Regions from separate parts of the Streptomyces sp. AMJ-169 genome, predicted to be linked through region 1. Evidence: predicted binding sites of a transcription regulator. Region 1 holds the regulator's gene; the other holds the start of a gene.
The links. The regulator HspR, encoded in region 1, represses chaperone genes until heat shock. The targets are predictions, from matches to a motif close to TTGAGNNNNNNNNNCTCAA.

Region 1 (8,385 bases):
GGCCATTTCGCGGCGGAAGGAGCGGTCGTCGGGTGGGGTGGTCACGGTCAGCTCCAAATACTGTCGTTCGGGAAGGCGACAGTCTGACCAGTACTGGCCGCCGTTTGAACGCCCGACGACCACACACTGTCGTCCATCGGCGCCTCACTTCTCCCCGCCGAGGAGCCAATCAACATTCCGAAGGCAACGACGGCGGAGAGGCTGACAACAGTTACCGAGCGAAGCAATCTCTTGCGCATAGCCGGCTTCGTCCTCATCTGCTGGTCTCCTCTTTCCCCCGACGAGTACGACGATGGCTCATTCAGGCACGTCATGACCACACGATCGGTGCATCATGTTCCTGCACGTTCAGGACCCTGGGGGGTGGAGATTTAGTGATGAATCGGAAAAAGGGTACACATCCCCACGCCGCGACAGAGCTGTGCGACGAGGGAAGCCGTCTCTATGCGGAAGCTTTGCGCTCTGGCCGTATCCCACGTCGGGAAGCGGAAGCTGTCCCCTGCCTGACGGAATTCGCCCTGTTTCATCCCGATCCCGACGACGAAGAGTGGATGCTGCCCGTCTTCCCCTCGGTCGCGCTCGCCCAGCGGCTCAATCCCCTCGAACACGAGATCACCGAGCGCCGGCGGACATCGATCGAGCTGGCCGAGCTGTTCGAGCCGTTCATGGCGCTGAGCGCTCAGCAGATCGCCCCCACTCACTCGATCACCATCCTGGAAGGGCTCGACCGGATCAACGCGGCGCTGGACCTGGCCACGACCCAGTGTCGCAACGAGATGCTCACCGTGCAGCCCAGCGCCCGCCATTCCGAGCAACGGCTCATGGAAGCTCTGGAACGGGACAAGCCGCTGATCGAACGCGGAGTACGCATCCGCACCCTCTACCAGCACACCGCCAGGTACACGCCCGACCGGCTGGCCTATGTGGATCAGTTCACGGACGGCAAGGTCGAGTACCGCACCATCGACGAACTCGTCGAACGCCTGATCATCTGTGACGAGACAGTCGCCTTCATCCCCATCCGCGACGACCGTCAGGTCGCCCTGGAGCTGCGGCACCCCGGGCTGGTCAACTATCTGATCAAAGTCTTCGAGTTCATGTGGACCCGCGCGGTCCCGATGAGTACCCGCGCCCCCTATGAGGCCGCCGCCGACGGACTCACCGAGATCCAGCACTCCATCGCCAAACTCCTGATCGAGGGCCACGTGGACGAGGCCATCGCCCGCCGCCTCGGCATGAACGTCCGCACCTGCCGCGCCCACATCGCCAAACTCGCCACCGCCCTCGGCAGCGGCAGCAGGGCCCAGCTCGGCTACCTCATCGCCCAGTCGGGCATCCTGGACCGGGAGCAGTGAGCCTCCGTGACCGTGGACACACACGAGCACGGCACAGAGGAGTTGTGCGAACCCGGCATGGCGCTCTACGCGCGCGCACTGCACGAAGGCCACGTCACCACCCATGACGCCGAGAAACTCCCCTGCCTGATCGACACCGGCCTCCTCCAGCCCGACATGACCGACCCGCACCGCATGATCCCGGTCCCCCCGGCGGTCGCCCTCCCCCGCCTCCTGCGCACCGCAGAGGAGGACATAGCCCGCCGCAGACACCAGAGCGCCCGCCTGGCGGAGACGTTCGAGCCCCTCTTCGCCCTGGGCGGCACGGACGCGCCGGAGACCCGCCTCCTGAACGGCCTGGACCGCATCGACCAGGCCATCTCCCGCGCCATGTCCGAGGTCTCCGGCGAGATCCTGGCCATCCAGCCCTCGTACCCCGGCCGCCACACCAAGACCCTGGGCGCCGCCCTGGACCGCGACCAGGCCCTGCTGGACCGCGGCGGCCGTATCCGCGCCCTCTACCAGCACACCCAGCGCCACATCCCGGCGATCATCGCCCGCTACGAGCGCCTGCGCGGCGACGCCGAGGCCCGCACCCTCGACGAGGTCGCCGACCGCCTCATCGTCGTGGACCGCACGGTCGCCTTCATCCCGGCCAGCAAGGACCGCACCCTGGCCCTGGAGATCCGCCACCCCGCGCTGCTGACCTACCTGGTCACGGTCTTCGACCGCTTCTGGCAGCTGGCGACCCCCATGCACCCCGGAACCCTCCCCCACCACCCCCCTTCCGGCATCACCCCCCGCCAACGAGCCATCGCCCGCCTCCTGGTGGAGGGCCACACCGACGCGGTCATCGCCGACCGCCTCGGCCTCAACGTCCGCACCGCGCGGGAGCACATCGCGAAACTCGCGGCGGCCCTCGGCAGCGACAGCAGGGCCCAGCTCGGCTATCTCATAGCCCGATCCGGCATCCTCGACGAGGAAGGGAGCAGACAGTGAGCGTGCAAGCACCCCATCAGGAACACGGAGTGGAGCGGATGTGTCCCGCCGGGACGGAGTTGTACGCCCGCGCGCTGCGGGAAGGCAGGCTGCCCGCGGCGGACGCCGCCCCCGCGCCCTGCCTGGTCCGCTTCGGACTGCTGCACCCGGCCGTCGACGACCTGTCCCGGCTGGAGCCGGTCGCACCCGCCGTCGCCCTGCACCGGCTGCTGCGCGGCTCCGCGGACCGCATCGCCGACGAACGCCGCCGCGAGACCCAGCTCGTGGACGTCTTCGAGCCGCTGCTGCACCTCGACGTCTCACCGACGCTGTCGTACGACAGCCCCGCGCTGCGGGTCCTGAGCGGTACCGAGCGGATCAACGAGGCGCTCACCGACGCCATCGCGGGCGCGGCCGAGGAGATGCTGTGCATCCAGCCGTACGTCCCGTACCCCGTCGAGCGGCTGCTCGTCTCCCGTACGCACGCGCTCCACCGGGACCAGGCCCTGCTCGACCGGGGCGGCCGGCTCCGTACGATCTACCAGCACACCCAGCGGCATTCGCCGTACATCCTGGCCTACATCGAGCAGCTGAACGGCCAGGTGGAGTGCCGCACCCTCGACGAGGTCACCGACCGGCTCATCGTCGTCGACCGCGAAGTCGCCTTCATACCCGCCGGCGAGGACGGGCAACTCGCCCTGGAGATACGGCATCCCGCCATCGTCAAGCACTTCGCCACCACCTTCGACCGGCTGTGGCGGCTGGCGACGCCCATGTATCCCGAGCCGGCCAAGCAGCCGTCCGCCCTCAACGGCATCACCCCCCGCCAACAAGCCATAGCCGCCCTCCTCATAGAAGGCCACCAGGACGCCACCATCGCCGACCGCCTGGGCCTCAACGTCCGCACCGCCCGCGAGCACATCGCCAAACTCGCCGCCACCCTCGGCAGCGACAGCAGGGCCCAACTCGGCTATCTCATCGGCCGTTCGGGAATCCTCGACCAGGAACCCGAGGCAGACCCGCGGAGCGCGGAGCGGGGGCGGACGCGGGGACGGGACCGGGAGCGGGACCGGGGAGAGTGACCACCACGCCCCCGACCAGGCCGACTTGAGCGATCCGCACCCCCAACTGCGTACGGCTGGCCGCCCCCAGCGTCTCCGACAGCCGGGCGATGTGCGCCCGGCACGTCCGCACGCTGATCCCCAGCCGCTCCGCGATCACCGCGTCCTGATGCCCCTCCGCCAGCAGCGCGGCGATGGACTGCTCCCGGTGCGAGATCCCCTCGATCGCGGGCGCCGGAATGGGCGCGGTCAAGGGCACCGCCAGCCGCCACAGCCGGTCGAAGACCGTGACGAGGTAGGCGATCAGCGCGGGATGCCGCAGTTCGAGGGCCATCGTGCGGTCGGGGTTGGCGGGGATGAAGGCGACGGCGCGGTCGAAGACCATGAGCCGGTCGGTGACCTCGTCGAGGGTCCGCGCCTCGACCGCGTCCCCCATCAGGTCCAGGTAGTTCAGCAGCCCCTGGCCGTGCCGGGCGACGTGGTTGTAGAGGTCGCGCATCCGCACGCCCCGCCCCCGCAGGGCCATCGCCCGGTGCAGCCCCTCCGTCAGCTCGTGCTCACGGCGGATCCCGCCGGGCTGGATGGTCAGCGCCTCGACGGTGCACGCCTCGGTCGCCTCGTCCAGCGCCGCCTGGATCCGGGAGGGCCCGTCCAGCACCCGCAGCGCGGTGCCCTCGCCGAACGGCGCCGCCCCGCCGAGCCCGGCGTACCACTCGAAGGCGGCGACGGCGGAGCCCATCCGGCTGCGGCTCGCGCAGACCTCGTCGTACAGCCCGCGCAGCAGCCGGGTCATGACCTCCTGCGGGGCGGTGGGGACGAGCCAGTCCATGTCGTCGGGGTCGGGGTGCAGGAGGGCGAGTTCGAGGAGGCAGGGGGCCGGTTCGGCGTCCGCGCGGGGGACCCTGCCGCGGCGTACGGCGCGGGAGTAGACGCGGTCACCGGCCTCGCACAGTCGGTCGGCACCATGAGGATGCTGCTGCGCCCCGCGCCCGGCCATCGTCCATCCCACCCCGGCTGTTTGCTGTCTTCCGCAGCGCAACTATGCGTGGCCGCGGACCGGCTCCGCAACACGGAGCCCCGGACCGCCCGCCCCGACTCGCCCTGTTTGGAGGCGGTTTCGCCCCTCCTCCGCCCCTCCCACCGCAACAAGCTGACGGTGGTGGACCGTACCCGCCCAGGGCATGGTGGAACCACGTCCGGGGCGCCGCGCACCCGGCCGGACACTCCCCGTCCGGCCGACCCGCGCGCCCGCCCGGGACGGAAAACCGGGGGAGGTCTGCACGGGGGAGACCTGGAGAAGTACATCTTGGGGACGCGCCACGGGGGCGGCCCCAAGATGTACGACTCAACACGCCCCGCACTCGGCACGCCCCGCACGCGGCGCGCGGCGCCCCCAGGCTTACTTGAGCCCCACCGCCGAACAGGCCGAAGCGAACTTCTCCGTGCAGATCTGCGACACCTTGTAGATCCCGTCGGCGACCACCGTGCTCTTGATGTTGCTCTTGGTCACCGCGACGACGGTCACGAGCTGCGCCGGGATCTTCTTGTTCGTCGGGCTGTCGACGCGGTCGCGGGTGAGCGAGTCGAACTTGATGTCCTTGCCCTGCACCTTGGCGACGACCATCTCGGCGGCGGCCTCGGCCATCTCCGGGTAGGGCTTGTAGACCGTCATGAACTGCTCGCCGCTCAGGATGCGCTGGATCGCGGGGAGTTCGGCGTCCTGCCCGGTGATCGGCGGCAGGTCGCTCACCCCGGCCGCCTCCAGCGCCTTCAGCGCGCCCCCGGCCATCGCGTCGTTCGCGGAGTAGACGCCCGCGATGTTGTTCTTGCCGATCTTCTGGATGGCCTGCGCCATCTCCGACTGCGCGAGGCTCGGGCTCCAGCCGTCGGTGTCGTAGGAGGCGGAGACGGTGACCCGGCCCTCGAGTTCGCCCTGCGCGCCGGCCTTGAACTGGGCCGCGTTGGGGTCGGTCGGCGAGCCGTTGATCATGACGACCTTGTCGGCGGTGCTGGCCGAGCCGATGGCCTCGACGAGGGTGCGGCCCTGGACCTGGCCGACGAGTTCGTTGTCGAAGGAGACGTACGCGTCGATCGGGCCCTCGGCGAGCCGGTCGTAGGCGATGACCGGGATGCCGGCGTCCTTGGCCTTCTGGACGGTGGCGGCGATGCCCTTGGCGTCGACCGCGTCGAGGACGATCAGGTCGACCTTGTCGCCGATCATCTTCTCCATCTGCTTGATCTGCGTGGCCGCGTCCGACTTCGCGTTCTGGTACTCCATCTTGGCCTTGTCGCTCGTCAGTTCCGCGACCTTCGCCTTGAAGAACGGGTAGTCGAACTGCTCGTAACGGGTGTTGGTGTCCTCCGGGAAGAGCACGCCGACCGAGATGTCGTCACCCTTCGTCGGGCTCGCGTCGGCGGCGTCCCCCGTCGCGTTCAGCATGCCGCAGCCGGCGAGCGAGAGGGTCATCGTGGAGGCGACCACGGCTAGGGCGATACGACGCATCGGGTGCTCACTTCGGGTTACGTTCGGGGCGCAGATGTTCCAAAAGACAACGCGTCCGGCGTCCGCCCAGTCAAGCGGAATCACTTAACGAGATGGCAACATCACACCGCGCGCGGACAAGGGCGACGGCCCGGAGTCGGTGAAACTCCGGGCCGCCCAAGGGTGTTGCTCGATCCGGCGGGTCAGTCGCGCGGTTTCTTCGGCCGCCACACCACCAGCGCGCTGGTCTGCTGGACCTCCTGGTACGGGACCAGGTCACGCCGGTAGGAGGCGTGCACGGCCGCCTCGCGCTGCTGCATCGCCGAGGCCGCGCCGTCGAGCGCGGACTCCAGTTCGGCGACCCTCGACTGGAGGGCGGCGACCTGGTTCTCCAGCTCGATGATGCGTTTGATCCCGGCGAGGTTGATGCCCTCGTCCTGCGACAACTGCTGGACGTTGCGCAGCAGTTCGATGTCGCGGGCCGAGTAGCGCCGGCCGCGCCCGGCCGTGCGGTCGGGAGAGACCAGGCCCAGGCGGTCGTACTGCCGCAGGGTCTGCGGGTGCAGTCCGGAGAGCTGGGCCGCCACCGAGATGACGTAGACCGGGGTCTCCTCGGTCAGTTCGTACGGGTTGCGCCGCCGGCCGTCCATCTCTGATCATGCTCCCTTCGCGGCCTCGAACAGCTCCGCCCGCGGGTCGTCGCCCGCGGTCGCCTCGCGATACGCCTCCAGCGCGTCACGAGCCTTCCCCGTCACGTCCGCCGGGACACTCACCTCGACGGTGACCAGCAGGTCCCCGCGAGTGCCGTCCTTGCGGACCGCGCCCTTGCCACGCGCGCGCATCGTACGCCCGTTGGGCGTCCCCGGGGGCAGCTTCAGCGTGAGCGAGGGCCCGCCCAGCGTGGGCACCTTGATCTCCCCGCCGAGCGCGGCCTCCACGAACGTCACCGGCACGGTCACCGTCAGATTGTCGTCCTTGCGCCCGAAGACGGGGTGACTTCCGACGTGGACGACGACGTAGAGGTCGCCGGCCGGACCGCCCCGCTCGCCCGGGCCGCCCTTGCCGCGCAGCCTGATGCGCTGACCGTCCGTCACCCCGGCGGGGATACGGACCTGCATCGTGCGCGAGGACTTGGCCCGGCCGCTGCCGTGGCAGTCCTCGCAGGGCTGTTCGGCGATGAGGCCGCGGCCCTTGCAGTCGGGGCAGGGGTCGGTGAGCGAGAAGCCGCCGCCCGAGCCGCGCGCGACCTGGCCGGTGCCGACGCAGGTCGGGCACACACGCGGGGTGCCGTTCTTGTCGCCGGTGCCGGAGCAGGTCTTGCAGGCGGCCTGGGAGGTCATCCGCAGCGGGACGGTGGCCCCCTCGATCGCCTCGGTGAAGCTGAGCGTCACCTCGGTGTCGATGTCCTGGCCGCGCCGGGGCTGGGTGCGCCCGGCGCCGGCTCCGCCGCGGTTGAAGAGGCCGCCGAAGACGTCCCCGATACCGCCGCCGAAGCCGCCGTTGCCACCGCCCTGGGCGCCGCCGCCGAAGAGGTCGCCGAGGTCGAAGTTGAAGGAGCCGCCGCCCGCGCCGGGGCCGCCGGGGCGGTAACCCCCGGCGAACAGCGCGCGGGCGTCGTCGTACTCCTTGCGCTTCTTGGGGTCACCGAGGACGTCGTTCGCCTCGGAGATCTCCTTGAAGCGCTCCTCCGCCTTGGCGTTGCCCTTGTTGGCGTCCGGGTGGAACTCGCGGGCGAGTTTGCGGTACGCCTTCTTGATCTCGGCCTCGGTGGCGTCCTTGGGGACGCCGAGGACCTTGTAGAAGTCCTTCTCGATGAAGTCCTTGGTGCTCATCGGCCTCGACGCGCCCCCTTCCCGGTGCTTCGTTCAGTGTCGACGTCAGCCCTCCTCAGGGCCGTTGTCCTTCTTCTCTTCGCCTTCCGCCTCGGCCTCTTCGGCCTTGACGGTCTGTGCGCCGGGCTGCGGTTCGGCGACGGCCACCCGCGCGGGGCGGATGGTGCGTTCGCCGATCCGATACCCGGGCTGGAGAATCGCCACGCACGTCGTCTCTGTGACGTCCGGCGCGTACGAGTGCATCAGCGCCTCATGGATCGTCGGGTCGAAGGGCTCGCCCTCCTTGCCGAACTGCATCAGACCCATCTTGGCGGCGACGGACTCCAGCGACTCGGCGACGGACTTGAATCCGCCGAGCAGCTCGCCGTGTTCCCGCGCGCGGCCGATGTCGTCGAGGACCGGCAGCAGTTCGGTCAGGAGGTTCGCGATGGCGATCTCCTTGACCGCGATGCGGTCCCGCTCGACCCGGCGGCGGTAGTTCTGGTACTCGGCCTGGAGGCGCTGGAGGTCGGCGGTGCGCTCGCCGAGGGCGGTGCGCACCTGGTCCAGCTCTGCCACCAGACCGGCGGTCTGGTTCGCGTCCCCGGCCGGGGCCGCCCCTTCCTCGGGGGCGGCCTTCGGCTCGGCGTCGTCGGCGCCGGAGGGGACGTCAGGCTTCTCGTCGAAGCCCGGGGTCTCCTCCGTCACGCGGCACCACC
Region 2 (8,385 bases), on a different contig from region 1:
CCTCGCCGGCCCCTCACCTTTCACGACACCTGCGGTGCTACCCGCCGGAGCCGGGCGGCAAGACGGCGGGACGTGCCGCGAAGGAGCAGTCCCGTTCCTTCGCGCCGCCCGCGCGCGCCCCTCACGCCGCCACCGAAACCCCCGCCCCCCTGCTCGCCGGCGCCAGCGCCAGTTCCAGGACCTGGCGGACGTCCGTCACCGCGTGGACGTCCAGCTTGGACAACACCTCTGTCGGGACGTCGTCCAGGTCTGCCTCGTTGCGCTTCGGGATGATGACCGTTTTTACTCCTGCCCTGTGGGCCGCCAACAGCTTCTGCTTGACGCCGCCGATCGGGAGGACCCGGCCCGTCAGGGACACCTCGCCGGTCATCGCCACGTCCGTGCGGACCAGGCGGCCGGAGAGCAGGGACGCCAGGGCCGTCGTCATCGTCACGCCCGCGCTCGGTCCGTCCTTGGGCACCGCGCCCGCCGGGAAGTGGATGTGGACCCCGCGGTCCTTCAAGTCCCCCACCGGCAGCTCCAGTTCGGCGCCATGGCTGCGCAGGAAGCTCAGCGCGATCTGCGCGGACTCCTTCATCACGTCACCCAGCTGACCGGTGAGCGTCAGCCCCGCCGCGCCCGTCTCCGGATCGGCGAGGGACGCCTCGACGAACAGGACGTCACCGCCGGCGCCGGTCACCGCGAGCCCGGTCGCCACCCCGGGGACGGCCGTGCGCCGCTCCGCCGGGTCCTGGGCGGACTCGGGGACGTGGTGCGGACGCCCGATGAGGCCCCGCAGATCGGCGTCCGTGACGGTGAACGGCAGCTCCCGCGCGCCCAGTTCGTGCTGGGCCGCGACCTTGCGCAGCAGCCGCGCGAGGGACCGCTCCAGCGTGCGCACCCCGGCCTCCCGGGTGTACTCCCCGGCGAGCTTGCGCAGCGCGCCCTCCTCGAGGACGACCTCCTCCTTGTCCAGCCCCGCCCGCTCCAGCTGGCGCGGCAGGAGGTGGTCGCGGGCGATGACGACCTTCTCGTCCTCGGTGTACCCGTCGAGCCGGACCAGCTCCATCCGGTCGAGCAGCGCCTCGGGGATGGCCTCCAGGACGTTGGCCGTGGCGAGGAACACCACGTCGGACAGGTCGAGTTCGACCTCCAGGTAGTGGTCGCGGAAGGTGTGGTTCTGGGCCGGGTCGAGCACTTCGAGGAGGGCGGCGGCCGGGTCGCCCCGGAAGTCGGAGCCGACCTTGTCGATCTCGTCGAGCAGGACGACCGGGTTCATCGAACCGGCCTCCTTGACGGCCCGCACGATCCGCCCGGGCAGCGCGCCGACGTACGTCCGCCGGTGCCCCCGGATCTCGGCCTCGTCCCGGACGCCGCCGAGGGCGACGCGGACGAACTTGCGGCCCATCGCGTGGGCGACGGACTCCCCGAGGGAGGTCTTGCCGACCCCGGGCGGTCCGACCAGCGCGAGCACCGCGCCCCCGCGCCGCCCGCCGATGACTCCGAGCCCCCGGTCCGCGCGCCGCTTGCGGACGGCCAGGTATTCGGTGATGCGCTCCTTCACGTCCTCGAGGCCCGCGTGCTCGGCGTCGAGGACGGACTTGGCGCCCTGGATGTCGTACGCGTCCTCCGTGCGGGAGTTCCAGGGGAGTTCCAGGACCGTGTCCAGCCAGGTCCTGATCCAGGAGCCCTCCGGGGACTGGTCGCTGGAGCGTTCCAGTTTGTCGACCTCCTTGAGGGCCGCCTCGCGGACCTTCTCCGGGAGGTCGGCGGCCTCCACGCGCGCGCGGTAGTCGTCGGACTCCTCCGCGTCGGCGCTCTCCCCGTTCAGCTCGCGCAGCTCCTTGCGGACCGCGTCCAGCTGGCGGCGGAGCAGGAACTCCCGCTGCTGCTTGTCGACGCCCTCCTGGACGTCCTTGGCGATGGTCTCGGCGACGTCCTGTTCCGCGAGGTGGTCGCGCAGCTGCTGCGTGGCGAGCCTCAGCCGGGCCACCGGGTCGGTGGTCTCCAGGAGTTCGATCTTCTGGTCAAGGGTGAGGAACGGCGAGTAGCCGGAGTTGTCGGCGAGCGCGGAGACGTCGTCGATGGCCTGGACGCGGTCCACGACCTGCCAGGCGCCCCGCTTGCGCAGCCACGCGGTGGCCAGCGCCTTGTACTCCTTGACCAGTTCGCCGACGTGCCCCGGCACCGGCTCGGGCAGGCTCTCGTCGAGCTGGGCGCCCTCCACCCACAGCGCGGCGCCCGGACCGGTCGTCCCCGCCCCGATCTTCACCCGGGCCCGGCCCCGGATCAGCGCCCCGGGGTCCCCGTCGGCGAGCCGGCCGACCTGTTCCACGGTCCCGAGCACGCCCGTCCCCGCGTAGTTCCCGTCCACCCGGGGCACCAGCAGCACCCTGGGCTTGCCCGGCTCACTGCGCGCGGCGGCCTGCGCGGCCTCCACGGCGGCGCGTACGTCCGCGTCGTTCAGATCCAGCGGAACGACCATGCCGGGCAGCACGACCTCGCCGTCGAGCGGCAGCACCGGCAGCGTGAGCGTTGATGACGACAAAGCCATGATCTCCCCTTCGGCAGTCAAGTTGAGCTTTACCGACTCAATGCATATGAGCCCCCGAATGTTCCCGGTCCGGTGTTCGCCGTGAGCGATCACCGCCGCAGCCCCCAGCGACACCCCGCGCAACCCCCGCCGGCACCCCGCACACCCCCACCGACAAACAGGACGCCCGGCACGGAAAATCCCGTGCCTCCGCCGCGCCACCACCCCCGCGCGCCCGCCGCCGCCACTTTCCCCGTTCCGCCCAAACCGCCCCCGCACCCCCACCACAATGCGCACATGACTGATGACTGGAAGCAACATCTGAACGCGCTCCACGCCGATCTGGTGCGCCGCGACGACCCGGTGGCCTGGGTGATGGAGGCGGACGCCGTGGAGGCGTCCCGGCGCTATCCGCGGATAGCGCTGCGCGGTCCGGTGTTCGGGGTCGCCGCGTACGACACCCGCCAGGACGGCGCGCGCTGGCGGGTGCTGCTGCCGTTCACCGACGGGATGCCGCAGCAGTCACGGGACGGACTCAACTCGCATCTGTGGTTCACCGCGAAGGACACCGCCCAGGACACCGGGACGCGCGGCGAGCTGCTGGCCGCCGTCGCCGTCCTGGAGCGCGAGCCCGCCGACGAGGTCACCGCGTGCGGGGTGCGCTACCGGGTCGTGCGCGGCGACGAGTTCGCGCGCTCCGGCGAGTTCGGCCTGGAGCCGCCCCGCCCCACCGACCCCGAGCCCGCCGAACAGCTCTGGGAGGGCCGCGAGTCGTCGGCCCTGGACATCGGCCACACCCTGGACCCGGCCGCCGACGACGGCCCCATGGCCGGGGCGCTGCGCCTGGGCCTGCGCGACTTCTCGTACACGGACTCCCGGTTCCCGCCCGCCGCCCGCCGCGACTCCCAGACGGCCGTCGGCACGCACCCGGAGATCGTGCGGCTCCCGGTCGGCTTCGCGGTCGTCGAGCGGGACAGCTCCGGCTGGTGCCCCCGCAGCGGCCCCAAGGCGACCCCGCACGAGGCCCGCCGCCGGCTGTACATGGCCATGACCTACGACTGGCCCCTGCTGAAGAAGTGGCCCGAGGAGAAAGTGGCCCTCTACGCGCGCGTGGCCGAGGAGTTCCGCGCCGCCGGCCGCGCGGACGAGGCCCGCGTCGACGGCCGCCACTTCCGTATCTGCCGCATCGAACGCATCGTCCGCATGGGCCCCGACGGCCCCGAACCACCCCGCCCCTCCGACCAGGACGAGTACGGGCCGATGAAGATGCACCCGACGATGCTGGCGGACGGGACGATCGTGTACGAGGACGACGATGACGCCGCCGAGGAAGAGGCGGCAGAGGGCGACGCCTGCGCCGACGCGGACCGGGGCACCGGCGCCGGCCCGGACTGACCGGCTAGACGGCCGCTACAGCCCTCGTACCCGCCCGCTCCTTCTTCCAGCTCCGTACCCGGGGCCACAGCGCGACCCCGATGGCCAGGGCGATCAGGTGCCCCCAGTTGCTCAGGGGGTCGGTCAGTTCGGCCAGGTCCTGGAGGAGTTCCGCGGTGAACAGGAACAGGATCGGCAGGCCCAGCCAGGGGCGCAGCAGGCCGGTGAGGGCGCCGATGCTCGCGGCGACGCCGAAGCTGATGCCGTAGTCGTAACGGTGCAGGGAGGACTCGGGGAGGTGGCCGACCAGGACGGCGAGGCCCACGGGGATCTCGGTGGCCAGGGTCGCCAGGACGTGCCCGGCGGCGAAGACGAGCGCCGTGCGCACGCCCCCCACGCGCCGCTCCAGGGCGGTGAGCACGAGGACGAACACCACGGTGAACGGCGAGGACAGCCCGCCCGCGACCCACAGGGCGCTCGCGCCGAGCACCAGCGCCGGTTCGCGCAGCAGGTGCCAGACGTCCGTGGAGGACGCCTGGAGCAGCCAGTCGACCCAGGAGTCGTCGACGTTCATGGCCACCCATGAGGTGACGGCGAGGACGACGGCGTACCAGAACGTGAACGGTGTCCCCTTGGGCGACGGCAGCAGCCGCCAGAACGCTCTGGAGGGGACCGGGAGGGGTACGAGCACCTCGGCGGGCGCCGCGGCGGCGGGCGCCGGGAGTGAGGGGACCCGCTGTGCCGGGACGCCGTCGAGCAGACCCAGGTCCGCGGGGGCGACCGCGTCGGCCGTACCGTTCCGTTCCACCGTGAGGCGCTCCTTCCTTCTCCTACAGAGTTCGCGCCCCACCTGTCCGCTGTCTGTGACCGACACCACGTCCGGCCGTATTCTCAGCAACCTCTCAAGCTGCCCTCACGTCCTGCCAAGGTACGCACAGGAGTTCAGGCCGCGCCCGGCGACGGAAATTCCCCTTCCCCGGCGCCCGCCCGGTGCCAGGATGGGCCGATGGCCACCCCGTACGACCCCCTCGCGCGCGACCTCCCCGAAGTCCTCGACCGCCGTGAAGGCCCGTACGGCGAAGTGGTGTTGAGACGGCACGGCCCGCTCCTTCAGATCATCGCCAACGGCTGCTTCCTGATGGACACCTCCGACGGCCGCTCCGAGCGCCTCCTGGTCGACGCCGCGCTGGACGCCCTGGACGGCCGGCCGCGCCCTTCCGTCCTCATCGGCGGCCTGGGCGTCGGATTCTCGCTCGCACACGCCGCCGCCGACCCGCGCTGGGGACGGATCACGGTCGTCGAGCGGGAGCGGGCGGTCGTCGACTGGCACCGGGAGGGCCCGCTGTCCGCCGTGACGCGGGAGGCCCTGGCCGATCCCCGGACCACGATCGCGGTGGCGGATCTGCTGGATTTCCTCGATGAGACATCGGACACGTTCGACGCGCTCTGCCTCGACATCGACAACGGGCCCGGCTGGACCGTCACGGAGGGCAACGGCGGGCTGTACGGCCCGGCCGGACTCGCAGGCTGCGCACGGGTGTTGGGGCCGGGCGGGGTGCTCGCCGTATGGTCCGCGAAGCCCTCGCCCGCTTTCGAGCGAACCCTGAGTAATGCCGGGTTCCAGGCGGTGCGTACCGAAGAGGTGCCGGTTGCCCGAGGCGTTCCCGACGTGGTGCATCTCGCCGTCCGGCCTGGATAGCAAAGCCGTGGTGACTCCCCGTACTCTGCTCCCCTGGCGCCGATCATTCTCGCGCCGACCGCAGTCATGCGCAGACATGGGATCACCCCACTGATTCCGGACAGCACCTCAGGGGCGGGCGATGGAGCAGACACACACCTCGCAAGGCGGCACCACGACGGCGACCCCGGGCGCGCAGCGCCGCGTCCTGGTCGTCGAGGACGACCCGACGATCGTCGACGCCATCGCGGCCCGCCTGCGCGCAGAAGGATTCCTCGTGCAAACGGCCGGTGACGGCCCGGCCGCGGTCGACACGGCCGAGGCGTGGCAGCCGGACCTGCTGATCCTCGACATCATGCTGCCGGGCTTCGACGGTCTGGAGGTCTGCCGCCGGGTGCAGGCCGCGCGGCCGGTGCCGGTGCTGATGCTCACCGCACGCGACGACGAGACCGACATGCTGGTCGGGCTCGGCGTGGGCGCCGACGACTACATGACCAAGCCGTTCTCCATGCGGGAGCTGGCCGCGCGCGTGCACGTCCTGCTGCGCCGGGTGGAGCGGGCCGCGATCGCGGCGGCGACCCCGCGCTCGGGCATCCTGCGCCTGGGCGAGCTGGAGATCGACCACGCGCAGCGCCGGGTCCGGGTCCGCTCGGAGGACGTGCACCTCACGCCCACCGAGTTCGACCTGCTGGTGTGCCTGGCGAACACCCCGCGCGCGGTGCTCTCGCGCGAGCAGCTGCTGGCGGAGGTGTGGGACTGGGCGGACGCCTCGGGCACCCGCACGGTCGACAGCCACATCAAGGCGCTGCGCCGCAAGATCGGCGCCGAGCGGATCCGTACGGTGCACGGCGTGGGCTACGCGCTGGAGACGCCGACGCCATGACCGGGCAGGCGCCGGGAGGAGGCCCTGGGGACGGCCCCTGGGGCGGCGTACGTCCGTTCTCGGTGAAGACCAAGCTGGGCGCGCTGGTCGTCATCTCGGTGCTGATCACCACCGGTCTGTCGATGATCGCGGTGCACACCAAGACCGAGCTGCGCTTCATCATGGTGTTCTCGATGATCGCGACGCTGCTGATCACGCAGTTCGTGGCGCACTCGCTGACCGCTCCGCTGGACGAGATGAACCTGGTGGCCCGGTCGATCTCGCACGGCGACTACACCCGCCGGGTGCGGGAGAACCGCCGCGACGAGCTGGGCGACCTGGCCGTGACGATCAACGTCATGGCGGACGAGCTGGAGGCGCAGTACCAGCAGCGCAAGGAGCTGGTCGCGAACGTCTCGCACGAGCTACGCACCCCGATCGCGGGGCTGCGGGCGGTGCTGGAGAACATCGTCGACGGGGTCACCGAGGCCGATCCGGAGACCATGCGGACGGCCCTGAAGCAGACCGAGCGGCTCGGCCGGCTGGTGGAGACCCTGCTGGACCTGTCCCGGCTGGACAACGGTGTCGTACCGCTGCGCAGACGGCGGTTCGAGGTGTGGCCGTATCTGTCAGGAGTCCTGAAAGAAGCCAACATGGTGGTCTCCGCGCGCGCGGGGCTGCCGTCGGGGTCGGGCAGTCATACGCGGACGGACGTCCATCTGCATCTGGACGTGTCCCCGCCGGAGCTGACCGCGAACGCGGACCCGGAGCGCATCCACCAGGTCGTGGCGAACCTCATCGACAACGCGGTCAAGCACTCCCCGCCGCACGGCCGGGTCACGGTGAAGGCCCGCCGCGGCGCGCAGCCGGACTCGCTGGAGCTGGAGGTCCTGGACGAGGGTCCGGGGATCCCGCGCTCGGAGTGGCACCGGGTGTTCGAGCGCTTCAACCGGGGCTCGGTACGGCGTCCGCACGGGCCGGGGAGCGACGGGGGCACGGGGCTCGGGCTCGCGATCGCGCGGTGGGCCGTCGACCTGCACGGGGGCAAGATCGGGGTGGCCGAATCGGAGCGCGGCTGCCGGATCCTCGTCACTCTTCCGGGAGAGCTCCCCCCGGCCGGTTGACGTACAGTTCGATCATCGTCGGGCAGTAAAGCGCGCCGGGCCGGCGTCGTCGTATCGGATTCGGAGTCGTTTCGGGCGGAATCCCGCTTGGTTCCCGCCATTTCAGGCGGCGAAACACCTCTCCGGATGTGACTTACATGACGAAGCGGTGACCTGGCCTCACCTTCATGGGTCGGGGGGCGTAGCCTTTATTCCCGCTGTCCATTGCCTTGTGAAGCGGAAGAGGGCGGTTGCCGCCGTGTCGTCACAGTCCCCCAGTAACGGATCGAGCACCTCGACCGACCCGGACCAAGCGGGTGTGAATCCCGCCGCCGCGTTCGGACCGAACGAGTGGCTTGTCGACGAGATCTATCAGCAGTACCTCCAGGACCCCCATTCGGTGGACCGGGCCTGGTGGGACTTCTTCGCCGACTACCGGCCGGGCGCCACCGACGCCGCAGCGAGCCAGGCACCCGCCGCGCAGCCCACGCAGGCCGCGCCGGTGCCCGAGACTCCTCAGGCCCCCCGGACGCAGGCGCCCGCCGCCGCGTCGGCCCCGGTCCCCGCCCCGGCCGCCGCGCCCCCGGCTCCCGTTGCCCCCGCCGCTCCCGCCCAGGCCGCTCCCAAGGCCGCTGAGAAGCCCGAACCGAAGGCCGCTGTCGTGAAGGAAGCCCCTGTGGGCCCCGAGTTGGTGACCCTGCGCGGCCCCGCCGCCGCCGTCGCGAAGAACATGAACGCCTCCCTGGAGATCCCCACGGCCACGTCCGTGCGCGCGGTCCCGGTGAAGCTGCTGTTCGACAACCGCATCGTCATCAACAACCACCTCAAGCGCGCCCGGGGCGGGAAGATCTCCTTC

Region 2: the regulator HspR is predicted to act here: its motif matches at 2,556-2,574, upstream of lon (endopeptidase La).

The regions. Positions count from the first base shown of each region.
Region 1 covers NZ_JBVLTJ010000002.1:328,052-336,436, forward strand. Annotated here, with positions in the region: gene ACYUD3_RS06030 (hypothetical protein) at 1-45, opposite strand, end outside; gene ACYUD3_RS06035 (helix-turn-helix transcriptional regulator) at 378-1,355, shown strand; gene ACYUD3_RS06040 (LuxR C-terminal-related transcriptional regulator) at 1,362-2,333, shown strand; gene ACYUD3_RS06045 (helix-turn-helix transcriptional regulator) at 2,372-3,394, shown strand; gene ACYUD3_RS06050 (helix-turn-helix transcriptional regulator) at 3,288-4,370, opposite strand; gene ACYUD3_RS06055 (sugar ABC transporter substrate-binding protein) at 4,773-5,876, opposite strand; gene ACYUD3_RS06060 (heat shock protein transcriptional repressor HspR) at 6,059-6,505, opposite strand; gene dnaJ (molecular chaperone DnaJ) at 6,512-7,687, opposite strand; gene grpE (nucleotide exchange factor GrpE) at 7,733-8,374, opposite strand; gene dnaK (molecular chaperone DnaK) at 8,371-8,385, opposite strand, start outside.
Region 2 covers NZ_JBVLTJ010000005.1:52,333-60,717, forward strand. Annotated here, with positions in the region: gene lon (endopeptidase La) at 122-2,533, opposite strand; gene ACYUD3_RS13570 (DUF5954 family protein) at 2,810-3,907, shown strand; gene ACYUD3_RS13575 (rhomboid-like protein) at 3,912-4,694, opposite strand; gene ACYUD3_RS13580 (spermidine synthase family protein) at 4,893-5,585, shown strand; gene ACYUD3_RS13585 (response regulator transcription factor) at 5,707-6,447, shown strand; gene ACYUD3_RS13590 (HAMP domain-containing sensor histidine kinase) at 6,444-7,550, shown strand; gene ACYUD3_RS13595 (multifunctional oxoglutarate decarboxylase/oxoglutarate dehydrogenase thiamine pyrophosphate-binding subunit/dihydrolipoyllysine-residue succinyltransferase subunit) at 7,789-8,385, shown strand, end outside.